DNA from 4 places in the Rouxiella chamberiensis genome. Region 3 is predicted to be linked to each of the others. Evidence: predicted binding sites of a transcription regulator. Region 3 holds the regulator's gene; each other region holds the start of a gene.
The links. The regulator PurR, encoded in region 3, represses purine synthesis genes. The targets are predictions, from matches to a motif close to CANGCAAACGTTTGCNTG.

Region 1: a site for PurR is predicted at 2,395-2,412, ahead of purL (phosphoribosylformylglycinamidine synthase). Genes of this name have one in related genera too.
Region 2: a site for PurR is predicted at 2,213-2,230, ahead of purM (phosphoribosylformylglycinamidine cyclo-ligase). Genes of this name have one in related genera too.
Region 4: a site for PurR is predicted at 2,247-2,264, ahead of O1V66_RS16980 (nucleobase:cation symporter-2 family protein). Genes of this name have one in related genera too.

The regions. Positions count from the first base shown of each region.
Region 1 covers NZ_CP114058.1:2,865,809-2,870,526, forward strand. The annotation lists gene purL (phosphoribosylformylglycinamidine synthase) at 1-2,297, opposite strand, end outside; gene mltF (membrane-bound lytic murein transglycosylase MltF) at 2,578-4,044, shown strand; gene tadA (tRNA adenosine(34) deaminase TadA) at 4,057-4,614, opposite strand; gene yfhb (phosphatidylglycerophosphatase C) at 4,695-4,718, opposite strand, start outside.
Region 2 covers NZ_CP114058.1:201,080-205,797, forward strand. The annotation lists gene speG (spermidine N1-acetyltransferase) at 1-242, opposite strand, end outside; gene purN (phosphoribosylglycinamide formyltransferase) at 315-953, opposite strand; gene purM (phosphoribosylformylglycinamidine cyclo-ligase) at 1,097-2,134, opposite strand; gene upp (uracil phosphoribosyltransferase) at 2,400-3,026, shown strand; gene uraA (uracil permease) at 3,171-4,463, shown strand; gene hda (DnaA inactivator Hda) at 4,644-4,718, shown strand, end outside.
Region 3 covers NZ_CP114058.1:2,095,371-2,100,088, forward strand. The annotation lists gene rnt (ribonuclease T) at 1-181, shown strand, start outside; gene O1V66_RS09640 (Grx4 family monothiol glutaredoxin) at 255-602, opposite strand; partial or broken gene O1V66_RS21765 (C40 family peptidase) at 1,069-1,939, shown strand; gene purR (HTH-type transcriptional repressor PurR) at 2,328-3,353, shown strand; gene punR (DNA-binding transcriptional activator PunR) at 3,420-4,322, opposite strand; gene punC (purine nucleoside transporter PunC) at 4,505-4,718, shown strand, end outside.
Region 4 covers NZ_CP114058.1:3,655,266-3,659,983, forward strand. The annotation lists partial or broken gene trmH (tRNA (guanosine(18)-2'-O)-methyltransferase TrmH) at 1-81, shown strand, start outside; gene recG (ATP-dependent DNA helicase RecG) at 78-2,159, shown strand; gene O1V66_RS16980 (nucleobase:cation symporter-2 family protein) at 2,321-3,712, shown strand; partial or broken gene O1V66_RS16985 (AsmA family protein) at 3,851-4,718, shown strand, end outside.

The DNA of each region.
Region 1 (4,718 bases), 770 kb from region 3:
GCCGGGCAAAGCTCTTCGCCTACCGCTTTAACCGCGGCATACAGACCGGCGTCTTCACCCGGATGACCGGCTGCCGACATCCAGTTTGCAGACAGTTTCACCCGCTTGAGGCTACCGATTTCGGTCGCGGCAATGTTGGTCAGCGCTTCGCCCACGGCCAGACGACCGGAAGCGGCGAAGTCCAGCAGCGCCACCGGCGCACGTTCGCCCAGTGACATCGCTTCGCCGTGATAGCTGTCGAGGCTGGCAGTCGTGACCGCGCAGTCGGCGACAGGAATCTGCCACGGACCCACCATCTGATCGCGCGCCACCATGCCGGTCACGGTACGGTCGCCGATGGTGATAAGGAAGGTTTTCTCGGCCACGGCCGGCAGATGCAGAATGCGGTTCACCGCTTCGGCAATCTGAATGTTCTCGCCGTTGAGTGCATCGCCGGCGGCTTTCAGGGTTTGCACGTCGCGAGTCATCTTCGGCGTTTTGCCGAGCAGCACGTCAAGCGGCATGTCGATTGGCTGGTTGTCGAAGTGACTGTCTTCCAGCGTCAGGTGCATCTCTTCGGTGGCTTCACCGATCACGGCGTAAGGTGCGCGCTCGCGTTTACAGATAGCATCGAACTGCGCCAGTTGCGCAGGCGCAACCGCCATCACGTAGCGTTCCTGCGATTCGTTACACCAGACTTCCAGCGGGCTCATGCCCGGTTCGTCGTTGAGGATATCGCGAAGCTGGAAGCGGCCACCGCGCTCGCCGTCGCTGACAAGCTCAGGCATGGCGTTGGACAGACCGCCCGCGCCCACGTCGTGGATAAACAGAATCGGGTTGTCTTCGCCCAGCTGCCAGCAGCGGTCGATCACTTCCTGACAGCGACGTTCCATCTCCGGGTTATCGCGCTGAACGGAGGCGAAATCGAGGTCGGCATCGGACTGACCCGAAGCCATGGAAGAGGCTGCGCCGCCGCCCAGACCGATGTTCATTGCCGGGCCACCCAGCACGATCAGTTTGGCACCGACGGTGATTTCACCCTTCTGTACGTGGTCGGCACGAATGTTACCAATACCGCCCGCCAGCATAATTGGCTTATGATATCCGCGCAGTTCTGGTCCATTATGGCTGTTGACCTGCTCTTCATAGGTACGGAAGTAACCCAGAAGCGCCGGACGGCCGAATTCGTTGTTGAAGGCTGCGCCGCCAAGAGGACCGTCGGTCATGATTTCAAGCGCGGTCACGATGCGTTCCGGCTTGCCGAAATCTTCTTCCCAAGGCTGTTCGAAGCCTGGAATACGCAGGTTGGAAACCGAGAAGCCGACCAGGCCCGCTTTAGGTTTCGCGCCGCGTCCGGTTGCGCCTTCGTCACGAATTTCGCCACCTGAACCGGTCGCGGCACCCGGCCACGGAGAAATCGCGGTGGGGTGGTTATGAGTTTCGACTTTCATCAGGATATGCGCATCTTCCTGATTGAAGTTGTAGAGGCCGGTTTCGGCGTTGGCATAGAAACGGCCCACCTTCGAGCCTTCCATCACTGCGGCGTTGTCTTTATAGGCAGACAGCACGTGGTCGGGAGTATGCTCAAAGGTGTTCTTGATCATCTTGAACAGCGATTTCGGCTGTTCCTTGCCGTCGATAACCCAATCGGCGTTAAAGATTTTATGGCGGCAGTGCTCGGAGTTGGCCTGCGCGAACATATAAAGCTCGATGTCGGTCGGGTTGCGGCCAAGTTGCGTAAAGGCGTTGACCAGATAGTCGATTTCGTCTTCCGCCAGTGCCAGACCCAGTTTGACGTTGGCCTGCTCCAGCGCAACGCGGCCTTCGCCCAGCAGATCGACATGCTGAACCGGTGCCGGTTGATGTTGAGCGAACAGTTTTTCTGCATCGGACAGATCGCTGAAGACGGTTTCCATCATGCGGTCGTGCAGCAGCGCGCCGAGTGTTTTCCACTGTGCTTCGGTCAGTTCAGGTGCCTGCACGTAAAACGCCAGACCGCGCTCGAGACGCACAACCTGAGACAGGCCGCAGTTATGGGCGATGTCGGTTGCCTTGGAAGACCACGGGGAAATCGTGCCCGGGCGTGGAGTAACCAGAATCAGACGGCCAACGGGTGCATGTTCGGCGAGAGAAGGACCATATTTGAGCAGGCGTTGTAACTTGGTTTGTTCTTCCGCAGTCAGCGGCGCGCTGACATCGGCGAAATGTACGAATTCGGCGTAGACGTCGTTAACCGGAAGCTTGGCTTCCTGAAAACGGGAAAGCAGTTTATTAATGCGAAAAGCCGACAAAGCGGGCGAACCACGCAGTATTTCCATAATCAAATATCTCTCGTCTTCGAAGCAACTGACCGTAGGTGCTTCATTGGGCGCAACAGGGGGAAAACGCGGGCTATTATAGAGAATCCTCGAGCGCGACGAAACCGTTTGCGCAGGGAATATTAATAATACCTTTATCCTCACAGTTTACAGGGGTTATCAGGAATAAAGTTGCAGATTGCCGTTTTGTTGAGCAAAATGCGTCGGCACCAGGGCGACGCCCCCTTTTTCAGCACTGTTTTATCTTATTAAAAGAATAGCGCCGCAGAGAGATAACTATTTGAAGCGCATAAAAATAACCTATTTTATTGTAGGTCTCATTACCTTGTTACTGGCGCTCGCCCTATGGCCGAGCATTCCGTGGGAACGCGGGTCCGGAGACCAGCTGCAAAACATACTTTCCCGTGGGGAATTGCGCGTCAGTACGCTCGACTCTTCACAGACCTTTTTTAACGGCACCACCGGTGACCGGGGATTTGATTATGAATTAGCCAGCCGCTTCGCCGACTACCTCGGCGTGAAGCTGGTGTTATCGCCACACAAAGATATCGAGAGCCTTTTCAGCGATCTCAAAAACAACAAAGCCGACATGCTGGCTTCGGGCCTTATCTATAATCCCGAGCGTTTAAAGTCGTTTCGTACCGGACCGGAATACTACACCGTGTCCCAGCAGGTACTTTATCGACAAGGCTCGGTGCGCCCGAAATCCTATGAGGATCTTAAAGGCAATCTGGTGGTGTCCGCCGGAGCCGCGCACATCACTACGCTCGAAGAGGCCAAAAAGACGTTTCCCGACCTCGACTGGGGCGTGACCCATCGTTATTCGCCTGCCGAGCTGATGCAGCAGGTGGCGCAGGGAAAACTCAAATATACGCTGGGAGACTCAGTCACCGTTGCCCTGTTGCAGCGGGTTTATCCGCGTCTTGCCGTGGCATTCGACGCCACCGAAGACGAGCCGGTAACCTGGTATTTCAACAAGAAAGACGATGACGACAGCCTGTATGCGGCCATGCTCGACTTTTACAGTCAAATCTCGGAAGACGGCACGCTCGAGCGGCTGGAGGAGAAGTATCTGGGCCACGTGGGCGGTTTCGACTTTGTGGATACCCGCGCTTTCCTTAATAGCATCGATGCCAAACTGGGCACGCTGCAACCTCTATTCGAAAAGTATGCCGACAAGATTGACTGGCGATTGCTGGCGGCCATCTCGTATCAGGAATCGCACTGGGATCCCTCGGCCACGTCGCCGACCGGCGTGCGCGGCATGATGATGCTGACCCGTGCCACGGCGCAGGGGCTGGGCGTGGGGAATCGTCTGGATACCGAAGAGAGCATTCGCGGCGGCGCGCTTTATCTTAATCGCATCATCAATACGCTGCCGACCTCGATTGCCGACGATGACAAGATCTGGTTTGCGCTCGCGGCCTATAACATGGGTTACGGACACATGCTCGATGCCCGCGCGATGACGGCAGCGCAGAAAGGCAATCCAGACAGTTGGGTCGATGTGAAACAGCGCCTGCCGATGCTTAACCAGAAGCGCTATTACAGCAAGACGACTTACGGCTATGCGCGCGGCACGCAGGCATTTAACTACGTCGAGAATATTCGCAAATACCAGATTAGCCTCGTGGGCTATCTGCTCGAGAAAGAGAAACAGAAAGCAGCGGCCGCCCTGCTGCAATCGCAGTTGGCGGCCGGTTATCCGGCGGTTTCACAGGAAGAGTTACGCAGTGTGGGCGGCTAGCAGGCCGCGCCCTTATTCGGCTTGTGAATCTGTGGCGGCGTCGCGCTGCGCCTGACGCAGCGCTTTCTGCTGCTGACGGCGCATTTTGAAGAAGGCGCTCAACTGTGCGGAACAGGCTTCGGCGAGCACGCCGGAGGTAATGTCAATCTGATGATTCATGCCCGGATGGCGCAACACGTCGAGCAGTGATCCGGCCGCGCCGGTCTTCATATCTGCCGCGCCGTAGACCAAACGGCGGATGCGGCTATGGACCATCGCGCCCGCACACATCACGCAGGGTTCCAGCGTGACATAAAGCACCGCCTCCAGCAGCCGATAATTTTTAACCACCAGCCCGCCCTGACGCAGCGCCATGATTTCGGCGTGAGCCGTGGGATCATGATGGCCGATTGAGCGGTTCCAGCCTTCGCCAATTACCTTGTTGTCGAGCACCAATACTGCGCCTACCGGCACTTCACCCGCATCCTGTGCCTTTACCGCCAGCGCCAGCGCATGTTGCATCCAGTATTGATCGCTGTATTGCTCTGTCACTTTCACCTCACCCTTTCCAAAACGGCGGCTATCATACACTGCCCGTCACGGCAGACACAGTATGACGACGGTTTTAGTTAACAAAGAAAGAGCGAAGCCTGATTTCGCGCGCGCAGCCCTTATTCCAGCTGTTGCAGTTCGCC
Region 2 (4,718 bases), 1.9 Mb from region 3:
TGAATGTGGTTTATCTCGACAAGCTCGACCAGCCCGACCCGATTCTGTTCGGACTCCGTAATAAAGCGGCGTTCGCTCTGGTCATGAATGTGTTTGGCGTAGAGATCTTCAAGCTCGACATAGGCTTCATAAGGTTCTTCGAACCAGTAGCGCATGACATTGGCGTTGTTGTTGAGGCGGTGTACGAACATCAGATCGTCTTTTTCCAGCGGACGTAGCCTGATGCGATTTGAACTGAACATGATTCTTCCTTAATGTTCTATAAAAAAACCGGCGCGAGGCCGGTTTCAGGGAGGGGAGGCAGAACGATAATCTTATTCTGCGGCGTGGCCCTGCGCGGGAACGACCTGCCCGTCGAGAACCACCTGTCCATTGTCGAGCGTCAGACGTCCGTCAACGAACCAGCCAACCACCAGCGGATAAATAGCGTGTTCCTGATGCTGCACGCGCGCATGTAAATCGTCTGTGCTGTCTTCATCAAAAACGGGCACTTTAGCCTGAAGAATCACCGGTCCGCCGTCAAGTTCCGGGGTCACAAAATGCACCGAGGTCCCGTGTTCGACATCTTTGTTGTCGAGGGCTTTCTGATGCGTGTGCAAACCGGGATATTTCGGCAGCAGAGAAGGGTGGATATTCAACATCCGGCCCGCGTAGCGCTCGACAAAGGCAGGGCCAAGAATACGCATGTAACCGGCGAGAACCACCAGATCGGGTTGATAGGCATCAATTTCATCGGCGAGGGCGACATCAAAGGCCTCGCGATCGGCAAAGGATTTCGGATCCAGCGCGTGCGCAGGGATCCCTGCCGACTGGGCGCGTTCGAGTCCGTAAGCCGAGGCTTTATTGCTGAAAACGGCACTGAGCGTGGCGTTGACACGTCCGTGCTGGCAGGCGTCAATGATTGCCTGAAGATTGCTTCCGTTGCCAGAAACTAAAACCACTATCCTTTTCATTTTACCTTCGCTCTTGACGCTGTAGCGGCGTTGGCTTCGCCTGCTCACCCGAATCACTGACCTGTGTCAGCGTATCGGGGCTCCCAGGCCTGCCGCTTTACTGCAACGCCACTACATGACGTAAGGCGTCGCAGTGAACAACATTACTTGATGATGACGCGTTCTTCGGCGTCGGAAGCCTTGATGCTGCCGATAACCCAGGCCTGCTCGCCGTTGTCGTTGAGCAGGGCAATCGCCTCATCCGCCAGGGAAGCAGGCAGGGCAATCAGCATGCCGACGCCGCAGTTGAACGTGCGGTACATCTCGTGGCTGCTCACGTTGCCGTTTTCCTGCAACCAGCCGAACACGTCAGGCCATGTCCAGCTTGATTCGTCGATGATGGCCTGAGTGTTGTCCGGCAGTACGCGCGGAATGTTTTCCCAGAAGCCGCCGCCGGTCAGGTGGCAAATCGCGTGAACGTCTACGTTTTCAATCAGCTTGAGGATGGATTTAACGTAGATTTTGGTAGGTTCGAGCAGGTGATCGGCCAGCGGTTTGCCTGCCAGATCGGTGGTCAGCGGATCGGCCTTGCTGACTTCAAGAATTTTGCGAACCAGAGAGTAGCCGTTGGAGTGCGGGCCACTCGATGCCAGCGCAACCAGAACGTCGCCGTCCTGCACTTTGCTGCCATCAATGATTTCGGATTTCTCGACCACGCCGACGCAGAAACCTGCCACGTCGTAGTCATCGCCGTGGTACATGCCCGGCATTTCTGCGGTTTCGCCACCAACCAGCGCACAGCCGGACTGCTTGCAGCCTTCGGCAATACCGGTGATAACGCTGGCTGCGGTATCCACATCCAGTTTGCCCGTCGCGTAGTAATCCAGGAAGAACAGTGGCTCTGCGCCCTGTACGACCAGATCATTGACGCACATCGCGACCAAATCGATACCGATGGTATCGTGGCGTTTTAAATCCATTGCCAGACGCAGCTTGGTGCCAACGCCGTCGGTTCCCGAAACCAGCACGGGTTCACGATATTTTTGCGGCAGCGCGCACAGGGCACCAAAACCACCCAGTCCGCCCATGACTTCAGGACGACGAGTCTGTTTTACTACACCTTTAATGCGGTCTACCAATGCGTTGCCTGCATCGATGTCCACACCTGCGTCTTTATAGCTGAGAGAGGTCTTGTCGGTCACTGCGGAATCCCCACGACGTATGCGTTTTGTGGTTGTTGTTGAAAACTGGAAGCTTGAAGCGCGCTAATTCTAACAGCGCAGGCAAACGTTTGCGAGAGGTCTCGTTATGTTTCTCTATCTATACTCAAATTACCCTGACGAAAGCAGCAAGGGCGGCCAGATGCAAATCCATTGATCCGTATCAGTCTATTGGCGCTGGCGTTGCTAATAAAAGGCGTTATAATCACGCGATTTTTTTGGTCAGTAGCCTTAGGAGAAAGAAAAAATGAAGATCGTTGAAGTGAAACACCCGCTGGTAAAACACAAGCTGGGACTGATGCGTGAAAATGACATCAGCACGAAACGCTTTCGCGAACTGGCTTCCGAGGTAGGCAGTTTACTGACTTACGAAGCAACCGCAGACCTGGAAACCGAAAAGGTGACCATCGAAGGCTGGAACGGTCCGGTTGAAGTCGATCAAATCAAAGGCAAGAAAATTACCGTAGTGCCTATCCTGCGCGCAGGTCTGGGCATGATGGAAGGCGTGCTGGAGCACGTCCCGAGCGCGCGTATCAGCGTGGTCGGCGTTTACCGCGACGAAGAAACCCTGCAACCCGTGCCTTACTTCCAGAAACTCGCATCCAATATAGAAGAGCGCATGGCGCTGGTGGTCGACCCGATGCTGGCAACCGGCGGTTCAATGATTGCCACTATCGACCTGCTCAAGAAAGCGGGTTGCCAGAGCATCAAGGTGCTGGTGCTGGTTGCCGCGCCGGAAGGGCTTGAAGCGCTGGAGAAAGCGCATCCGGATATCGAGCTGTACACCGCCTCTGTCGATCAGGGGCTGAACGACAAGGGATACATCATCCCGGGCCTGGGCGATGCAGGCGACAAGATATTTGGTACCAAGTAAGCAGCAGCCGACTGAAAAGTCGGCTTTTTTTACTCGTCATACGCGAGGCCGTGGCGTGGGTTATCCTCGCACGGCCACTCGAACGATGAAGAGCCGTTAATTGTTCATTAAAGATAAGCTTCATTATTTATTGAGGATCAGTCCATGACCCGTCGTGTTATCGGGGTGAGCGAGCGCCCACCGCTCCTGCAAACTATTCCCCTGAGTTTTCAGCATCTGTTTGCCATGTTCGGCGCGACGGTGCTGGTGCCCATCCTGTTTAAAATCAATCCGGCGACGGTGCTGCTGTTCAACGGCATCGGCACCTTACTGTATCTGTTTGTCTGCAAGGGCAAGATTCCGGCGTATCTCGGCTCGAGCTTTGCATTTATTTCACCGGTATTGCTGCTGTTGCCGATGGGCTATGAAGCGGCGCTGGGCGGGTTTATCGTCTGCGGCTTGCTGTTTTGTATCGTGGCGCTTATCGTCAAGAAGGCGGGAATAGGCTGGATAAACGTGATGTTCCCTCCGGCGGCGATGGGCGCGATTGTCGCGGTTATCGGGCTTGAACTGGCAGGCGTGGCGGCCAATATGGCAGGTCTGCTGCCGGCGGAAGGCGTGGCGGCAGACAGCACCGCCGTTACCATTTCCGTGGTGACGCTGGCCGTCACCGTACTCGGCTCCGTGCTGTTTCGCGGTTTTCTGGCCATCATCCCTATTCTGATTGGCGTGCTGGTGGGGTATGCGCTGTCTTACTTCATGGGCGTGGTCGATGTCTCGGCCATCGAGAAGGCGCACTGGTTTGCCTTGCCGACCTTCTACACGCCGCGCTTCGAATGGGTCGCCATTCTGACGATTCTGCCTGCTGCGCTGGTGGTCATTGCCGAGCACGTCGGGCATCTGGTGGTCACCGCCAACATCGTCAAGAAAGACCTGCTGCGTGATCCCGGCCTGCACCGTTCCATGCTGGCAAACGGTCTGTCGACCATGCTGTCCGGTTTCTTCGGCTCCACGCCGAATACCACCTACGGCGAAAACATCGGCGTCATGGCGATTACCAAGGTCTACAGCACCTGGGTTATCGGCGGCGCGGCGATTCTGGCGATCCTGCTGTCGTGCGTCGGTAAACTGGCGGCGGCCATTCAGGCGGTGCCGGTACCGGTCATGGGCGGTGTGTCGCTGCTGCTGTACGGCGTGATTGGCGCATCGGGTATTCGCGTGTTGATCGAATCGAAAGTCGATTACAACAAGCCGAAAAACCTGATTTTGACTTCGGTAATCCTGATTATCGGTGTTAGCGGCGCGAAAGTGCACATCGGCGCGGCCGAATTGAAGGGCATGGCGCTGGCGACCGTGGTCGGCGTGTTCCTGAGTCTGCTGTTCAAGCTTATCGACGTGTATCGTGGTGAAGAAGAGATTATCGATGTTCCCGACGAGCGCACGCCGCCGTCTGTGTGATCCCTTAGTTTTGTAAAAATACCGGGCAGAGTGCGCTTTGCCCGGTAGGTCGGCTGAATTGCAGGCGTTTAGCGCGTCGAAAGTTCAATTCTTCACGGATCCTATGATAGAATTCCACGATTGATTATTTGTCCTGATGTTTTTTAAAACAGGTCTGCCTGAAGACCCGTTTTGGTTGAGGTGCTTCTGAATACGCCGGCACAGCTTTCCCTGCCACTTTATCTTCCCGACGACGAAACCTTTGCCAGTTTTTAT
Region 3 (4,718 bases):
AGCCTGCATAGCGGCGGGTATGACATTTGACAGTTCACAGGCACACTCGGCGCTGTATGACACCGAGCAGACGGCGCACCTGTTCTGCGAGCTGGTCAACCGCTGGAAACGTCTGGGCGGCTGGCCATTGCCTCTTCCCGTGGAAGAGCGCGAAGACGCCGACAACCTGCACGAAAAGTAACGCTTTTCGCGAAATCGAGACATAAAAAAAGAGCGGCTTTCAAGGGCCGCTCTTTTTTATGGAAGAAAACCGCTTATTCCGGCTGTTCTTCCTGAGATTTATGCTTCTCTGCCGTTTCTTTGATCAACTGCTGCAGTTCGCCGCGCTGATACATTTCAATGACGATGTCACAGCCGCCGACCAGTTCGCCGTCAACCCACAGCTGCGGGAAGGTTGGCCAGTTGGCGAATTTAGGCATTTCTGCGCGGATATCCGGGTTTTGCAGGATATCGACGTAGGCGAAACGCTCACCGCAGGCCGACAGCGCCTGAACGGCCTGAGCAGAGAAACCGCAGCTTGGCAGTTTCGGAGAGCCTTTCATGTAGAGCAGGATCGGGTTCTCGGAAATCTGCTGTTGAATTTTTTCAATGGTAGTGGTCATTTTCTTGCTTCCTCAAGCCATTATTTGGCTGTCACGGTCATTACTCAATTCAGGGAAAAACCAGATCAACTGTCTGCCATTGTAACGATGGCAGGCCACGGATAAAAACGCCATTTTTTGTAGGGTCTTTAGCGCGTAAGTTAATGCATCACGGTAATGTCGGTGATAGTATCCCTGATTGCCAAAACAGTGCAAAAATAAAGATTCATATAGAATAACATTTTTATTCTGTGACTTTAACCCAAAGGATCCAGAGGGGATCTTTTAGGGAATGTCGATTTAACCCTCTGAATCTCGGTTATTTTTGCAGCATCATAGTTCATATTTTGCCCTAAAAAAAGTTGTTAACTTTTTCTCACAATATGAATTAGAATCGAAGCAATTCGTGCTGTTTTGTCACCCGCTTTTGGGGAATACTGGGACATCTTTTGATGTTTAACTTCGGCCTAATATTGGTAGCGACGCCATGCGTTTAATGTTTACGCTTTTTGTGCTGCTGTTTACCCAGCTTTTTTGAATTTGGCGCATGCTTCGCCAAGCAGTCGCGTTTCCGTGCAGCAGGCGGAAAAACATATTAATCAGGCAAAACCTGATGAACGACGAAAGCGAAAGGTCGTCGCCAAAAGCAGTAAAAAGTCCAAGATTGTTCCGGTAAAGGAGCAGACAAAAGCAAAAGAGCATGGCAAAAGCAAAACCCGGGTGCAGGCGAAAAGCAAAATCATTCGTAAACATCCTGCCAGCACCAAGCTTGTCAGAACCAAAGCCGAAAAGCCGAAGAAAGAGATTACCTCGATTACCCGTTCTGTTGCCTCGACCACCAATGTGCTCTGCGCGACAGACGTGAAAAAGCTTACGGCCGCCACCGAAAGCACAAGGCAAAAGCCGATACCTGCGCCCCACTAACATTGAGTGCCGCACACAAGAAAAAGTATCTGCATGCCAAAGAGACCGCGATGAACAAGTTGATGCACCAGGTTGGCAAACCTTATCGCTGGGGCGGCACCTCGCCCAATACCGGTTTCGATTGCAGTGGTCTGGTGTATTACGCGTATAAAGATTTAATGCGTATTCGCATGCCGCGTACCGCCAACGAGATGTATCACCTGCGCGATGCCGCGCCAATTGCTCGCGGTGAACTCGAGTCGGGCGATCTGGTGTTCTTCCGCATCTCCAATCGCGGCGCGGCAGACCATGTTGGCGTCTACGTAGGTAACGGCAAGTTCATTCAGTCACCGCGTACCGGCGAAGACATAAAAATCAGTTATCTGGGCGACAACTACTGGCAAAACCACTATGTAGGCGCGCGCCGGGTCATGACCCCCAAAACGATTCGTTAAATAATGATTTCTCGCTTGAAACCTGTGAATAGCATTTAACGAATGGTTTAACCTTAGCGTGCCGGGCACGTAGGGTAAAATAGTAGAGGGCGATTTCTTTAATAGGAAATCGCCCTTTTTATTGCCTTTTTTGACCCTGCCAAGGCGTTTCACACTCACCAAGAGCGCGAAAACGCAAATTTGGCTTTCCCTTTATTAAGATATAAGAGAAAATTAGCGGTTACCACGCTGTGTGCCCGGTCTTTGCTGTCCGACGCTTCTTTCAGGCCATCCTGAAACCCCCAACGATTTGACTGCCTAAAATGATTTAAGCAGTTGAATGCACGCAGGCAAACGATTAACAAAAAACTAACGTGCTGAAAAGGGTTAGTTCAGGAGTGATTTTTACATGGCCACGATCAAAGATGTCGCCAAGCGCGCTGGTGTTTCGACTACAACCGTGTCGCACGTCATCAATAAAACCCGTTTCGTCGCCGAAGAAACCAAAGCCGCCGTGCGTGCCGCCATCAAAGAGCTGCACTATTCGCCGAGCGCCGTGGCGCGTAGCCTCAAGGTCAACAACACCAAGACTATCGGACTGCTTGCCACCTCCAGCGAAGCGCCCTACTTTGCCGAAGTGATCGAAGCCGTTGAAAACAGCTGCTTCGCCAAAGGCTATACGCTCATTCTCTGCAACTCGCATAATGATTTCGAAAAGCAGAAAGCCTATCTGGCGATGCTGGCGCAAAAGCGCGTCGACGGTCTGCTGGTCATGTGCGCCGAATATCCTGCCGAATTGCTGGCGATGCTGGAAGAGTACCGTTCCATCCCTATGGTCGTGATGGACTGGGGCGAAGCGCAGAATGATTTTACCGACTCCATCATCGATAACGCCTTTGAAGGCGGATATCTGGCGGGACGTTACCTGATCGAGCGCGGGCATCGCGACATCGGCGCCATTCCGGGTCAGTTAAACCGCAACACCGGCGGCGGCCGTTATCGCGGCTTCTTGAAAGCCATGAACGAAGCCAATATCGCCGTGCGCGACGAATGGGTGGTTCAGGGCGATTTCGAGCCGGAGTCGGGTTATCAGGCGATGCAGAAAATCCTCAACCAGAAACAACGACCTACGGCGATTTTCTGTGGTGGCGATGTCATGGCGATGGGCGCGATTTGCGCCGCCGACGAAATGGGTCTGCGCGTCCCGCAGGACATCTCGGTAATTGGCTATGACAACGTGCGCAACGCCCGCTACTTCTCGCCTGCGCTGACTACCGTGCATCAGCCGAAAGAGCGGTTGGGTGAAATGGCATTCACCATGCTGCTTGACCGCATCATCAGCAAGCGCGAGATTCAGCAGACGATTGAAGTGAAACCGAAACTGGTCGAACGTCGTTCTGTCGCCGACGGTCCGTTCATCGACTATCGTCGTTAACCGCAAGCTTTTCATCTTGCTCTTTCAAGCGCCTGCTTTTGCAGGCGTTTTTATTGATGCTCCGCCCTAACGCAGCCATTCTCTGTTCAACGTTTCGCTATCGCCCAGATAATCCAGCAGCCAGTCCAGCGCCGGGGAGTGATTGCGCTGATCCCAGGTCAGGCAGCACGGGCTTTGCGGAAAACGGGTGGCTAAATCCAGCACGCAGAGCTTGTGTTGCGCAATCCAGCTTTCCACCATGTGCACCGGCAGCATACCCACGCACAGCCCTTCGCAGAGACAATCCAGCGCGCAGGTCCAGTCCGGCACCACCAGGCGTCGCTGGTTGTCGAGTGTCCAGGTATCGCGTTTCGGCAGATTTCTTGACGTGTCTTCGATACACAATGCGGGAAACGGACGAAGCGCGTCATCGTTGAGCGGACCTTGATGTTGCGCCAGCGGATGCGAGACGCTCACCACGCAGTGCCAGGGCAAGGTGCCCATATCGCGAAAGCTGAAGCGGCCGCCAACCGGCACGGCACTGGTCGCGCCAATCGCCACGTCGGCACGACCGTCTGCCAGCGCGTCCCAGACGCCGTTGAACACCTCGCCCTGAATGAGCAACTCGGTATCGGGAAAGGCGCGATAGAAATCCACCACCAGCTGGCGCACGCGCGCAGGTTTGACGATGCGGTCGATGGCAACCCGCAGCTGTCCGCTCCAGCCGTTTGCTACCTGCTGACAATGGCGGCGCGTTGATATCATTTTTTTGATAAGCACCCGCGCTTCATCGACAAATAATCGGCCTGCGGGGGTTAATTCCACATCGCGATGCCGCCTTTCAAACAGCGGCACGGCCAGCCACTCTTCAAGCTGGCGCACCTGATAACTGATGGCCGAAGGAACGCGATTCAGCTCCTGAGCCGCAGCCGTAAAGCTGCCGTTGCGCGCCACCGCATCAACGACTTCGAGTGAATATTCCGACCACATTCCTCTCTCCTCACCACCGCAGACGCCGCTGCGCTCTGCTTTCAAAATATTTGAATCAATGGTGCAAATATTAGCGTTTCACAAGCCTTGCCCCAAGCGGATAAACTGCGCCACTGCTTTCCTCTACCAAAACATGCCCCTACAACAGCTTCGGCTATGTTTTAGCAATATAAGAGAACATCATGAAACCTACGTTTGGCTTTTTACTTTATTTAGCCGGTCTGAGTATGCTCGGATTCCTGGCGACCGACATGTACCTGCCCGCTTTCGGCGCGATGCAAGAAAGTCTCGAGGCCTCGGCCGGTGCCATCAGCTCAAGTCTGAGCGTCTTCCTTGCCGGCTTCGCGGCGGCGCAGCTGATTTGGGGTCCGCTCTCCGACCGTTTTGGCCGCAAAC
Region 4 (4,718 bases), 1.6 Mb from region 3:
CGCCCACTGATTGACGACACCGGTAATATTGTTGCCGATGACGCATGGTGGGCCGCAATGCAAATGACGGTTGCCAGATGAAGGGCCGCCTGCTGGATGCCGTCCCGCTGACGTCTTTGACCGGCGTTGGCGCAAGTCAGGCGGAAAAGCTCGCAAAAATCGGCCTCGAAACCATTCAGGATCTGCTCCTTCATTTACCTTTGCGTTATGAAGACCGCACCCGTCTCTATGCCATAAACGATCTGCTTCCCAATATTTTCGCCACTGTCGAAGGTGAAGTTCTGCGCACGGATATAAGCTTTGGCCGTCGTCGTATGCTGACCTGCCAGATAAGTGACGGCACCGGCCTGCTGACGCTGCGTTTCTTCAACTTCAATGCGGCGATGAAAAACAGCCTGGCACCCGGCCGCCGCGTTACGGCGTACGGCGAGATAAAGCGCGGCACGATTGGCGCAGAGATTATTCATCCCGAATATCGGGTGCAGGGCGAGAACAGCGAGGTGGTTTTACAGGAATCCCTGACGCCGGTTTATCCTACGACAGAAGGTATTCGTCAGGCCACGCTGCGCAAGCTTACCGATCAGGCGCTGGCATTGCTGGATACCCAGCCTATCGCCGAGCTTTTGCCGCAGGAACTCAGCCGTTCGCTTATCTCGCTGTCGCAGGCGCTGCACCTTTTACATCGTCCGCCGCCCGACATGCAGCTCGAAGACCTCGAAAAGGGTCAACATCCTGCGCAGCGCCGACTGATCATGGAAGAGTTGCTGGCGCATAATCTCAGCATGCTGGCGGTTCGAGCCGGTACGCAGAGTTATAAAGCGCTGCCGCTGGTGAAAGATCATCATCTGATCGATGCCTTCCTGGCTTCGCTGCCCTTCAGCCCGACCGGGGCGCAGAAACGCGTTGTCGATGAAATTGAACACGACCTTGCGCAAGGGTATCCGATGATGCGTCTGGTGCAGGGCGATGTCGGCTCGGGCAAGACACTGGTCGCCGCGCTGGCGGCGCTTTGCGCGATTGCGCAGGGCAAGCAGGTTGGCCTGATGGCCCCGACCGAGCTACTCGCCGAACAGCATGCCAATAACTTCCGCCAGTGGTTTGAACCCCTGGGTATTCAGGTCGGCTGGCTTGCCGGAAAACAGAAAGGCAAGGCGCGGATTGCGCAGCAAGAGGCGATTGCCAGCGGACAAGTGTCGATGATTGTCGGCACGCACGCTATCTTCCAGGAACAGATTCAATTCTCGGCGCTTGCGCTGGTGATTATCGACGAGCAGCACCGTTTTGGTGTCCACCAGCGTCTGGCGCTGTGGGAAAAGGGCAAGCAGCAGGGCTTCCATCCGCATCAGCTGATCATGACCGCCACCCCGATTCCGCGCACCCTGGCAATGACCGCCTATGCCGATCTCGATACCTCCGTCATCGACGAACTGCCGCCGGGTCGAACGCCGGTCACCACCGTTGCCATTCCCGATACGCGCCGCAACGACATCATCCAGCGGGTGAAAAGCGCCTGCATGGACGAAAATCGTCAGGCCTACTGGGTCTGTACGTTGATTGAAGAGTCGGAAATGCTCGAAGCGCAGGCGGCGGAAGCGACTTGGGAAGGGCTTAAGCTGGCGCTGCCCGAGCTTAACATCGGACTGGTTCATGGCCGCATGAAGGCGCAGGAAAAACAGGCGGTTATGGAAGCGTTCAAACAGGGCGAGATTAAGCTGCTGGTCGCCACCACCGTTATCGAAGTCGGCGTGGATGTTCCGAACGCCAGTCTGATGATTATCGAAAACCCCGAGCGCCTGGGTCTGGCACAGCTGCACCAGTTGCGTGGACGCGTAGGCCGTGGCGCTGTCGCCTCCCACTGCGTCCTGCTCTATAAAACACCGCTCAGCAAAACTGCGCAAAAGCGCTTGCAGGTTTTACGCGACAGCAACGACGGCTTTGTGATTGCCCAGCAGGATCTCGAAATCCGTGGTCCGGGCGAGCTATTGGGTACGCGCCAAACAGGCAGCGCCGAGTTCAAGGTCGCCGACCTGCTGCGCGATCAGGCCATGATCCCCGAGGTTCAGCGCGTTGCGCGTCACCTTCATCAGCAATATCCCGAGCACGCGCGGGCGCTTATCGAGCGCTGGCTGCCGGAACGGGTTCGTTACACCAACGCGTAATCTCTCTGTTCGACATATCTTCCCGTTTTCCTGCTTCCTCTGACCTTTTGCATGCCCCCTGTTGCCGATAATGGCCTGAAAATGCTGGCGGCAAACGATTGCTTTTACCCCTGATATCATGAAAAATGCCCGCTTTGTGGCTTAATGGGGGTGCCAAAACAATGCCTACACAATCTGCCGAGCCAGAAGCTCAGCACTCAGCGCCGGAAACGACGCGCAGCAGTGAACTAATTTATCGACTGGAAGATCGCCCGCCGTTGCCCCAAACGCTGTTTGCGGCCGGTCAGCATCTGCTGGCCATGTTTGTGGCGGTCATCACTCCCGCACTGCTGATTTGTCAGGCATTGGGCCTGCCAGCGCAGGATACGCAGCACATTATCAGCATGTCGCTGTTCGCCTCCGGTCTGGCGTCCATTTTGCAGATTAAAACCTGGGGTCCGGTGGGTTCCGGTCTGCTGTCGATTCAGGGCACCAGCTTCAACTTCGTCGCCCCACTAATTATGGGCGGCATGGCGCTGAAAAATGGCGGTGCCGATGTGCCGACCATGATGGCCGCGCTATTCGGTACGCTGATGGTCGCGTCCTGCACCGAAATCCTGCTGTCGCGCGTGCTACATCTGGCTCGCCGCGTCATTACTCCGCTGGTTTCCGGCATTGTGGTGATGATTATCGGGCTGTCGCTGATTCAGGTCGGGTTGACCTCCATTGGCGGCGGTTATGCGGCAATGAGCGACCACACCTTTGGCTCGCCGAAAAACCTGCTGCTGGCCGCCGTGGTGCTGGTGGTGATTATTCTGCTAAACCGTCAGCGCAATCCGTATCTGCGCGTGGCCTCGCTGGTCATTGCAATGGCCGTGGGCTATGTCGTCGCCTGGGCGATGGGCATGTTGCCTGCCTCGACGCCCGCTGCAACCCCTCACCTTATCAACATTCCTACGCCGCTCTACTATGGTCTGGGTTTCGACTGGAATCTGCTGGTGCCGCTGATGCTTATCTTTATGGTGACGTCGCTTGAAACCATCGGCGATATCACCGCAACCTCCGACGTTTCCGAGCAGCCGGTCAGTGGCCCTGTCTATATGAAGCGTATCAAGGGTGGCGTGCTGGCGAACGGCTTGAACTCCCTGCTTTCGGCGGTGTTCAACACCTTCCCGAACTCCTGTTTTGGTCAGAACAACGGCGTGATTCAGCTGACCGGTGTTGCCAGCCGCTATGTCGGTTTTGTCGTGGCGCTGATGCTTATCGTGCTGGGGCTGTTCCCGGCGGTAGCAGGCTTTGTGCAGCACATTCCCGAGCCGGTTCTGGGCGGGGCGACTATCGTGATGTTCGGCACCATTGCTGCATCGGGCGTACGCATTGTTTCGCGCGAGCGTCTTAACCGTCGTGCCATCATGATCATGGCGCTGTCGCTGGCCGTCGGCATGGGCGTTTCACAACAGCCGCTTATTCTGCAATTTGCACCGGACTGGCTCAAAACGCTGCTCTCTTCCGGCATCGCGGCGGGCGGGATCACCGCAATCGTGTTGAATCTTGTGTTCCCGCGCGAACCTTAAACGCAATCTTGCTTAAACAACGGCGACGGGTTATTCCCCTCGCCGTTTTTTATTGCCGTCAACATGGTAACCTGTTGAGAACGGCTGCTGATTACGGCATAAACAACATAACGGTTTCAACGGATATGGATTCAGACGATGAAATTTCTCGGTAGATTGCTGCTGACAATACTTCTGTTGTTGGTTTTGGTGCTGGTCATTGTGTACGTATTTATCCAGACCCGCTGGGCCGCTGGCTCGATTAGCCGCTGGGTAACCGACAACAGCGAGTATCGCCTGTCTATCGATGCCATCAGCCACAGCTGGTCATCCCCTTCCCGGCTGACGCTGTCCGGTGTGAAATTCGCCGAAAAAATCAGCCTGATGTACTCGATGCCAAAGAGGTCGACCTCGACCTGAGCTGGGCGCAAATCACCGAGCCGCACACCTTTGACCGCGTCGTGCTGGTTAACGGCAACCTTAATCTTTCGCCTCAAACGCTGAATCTGCCTCTAAAGGCCAATACGTTGCAATTGAGCAATATCGCGCTCAGTGGCGCACTTGAACAGTGGAAAGTCGACGGTAAAAACGTCAATGCCGGAATATCGCCCTGGCAGCCGACCGCGAATGCCGTGCTGGGCAACAATGCCCAGTTTCAGCTCAGTGCCGACACGCTGTCGCTCGACGACATTCCTGCCACCAATGTGCTGATTCAGGGCCGAATCGATAATCGGCAGCTGATGCTGGGCAACTTCGGGGCCGACCTGGCGCGGGGACAACTGACCGGCAAAGCCAGCCGCAGCGCGGACGGCGACTGGACGCTGGATAACCTGCGCCTGAGCAATGTCAGGCTGCAAAGCGCCCAACCGCTCGAAACTTTCTGGCAGGAGTTTATCAAACTGCCGAAGGTGGATATCAAGCGTCTGGATCTCATTGACGCCCGTTTGCAGGGGCAAAACTGGTCGGTCAGCGATCTGGATTTAACCGTCACCGATGTCACCCTGCAAAAAGGCGACTGGCAGAGCGC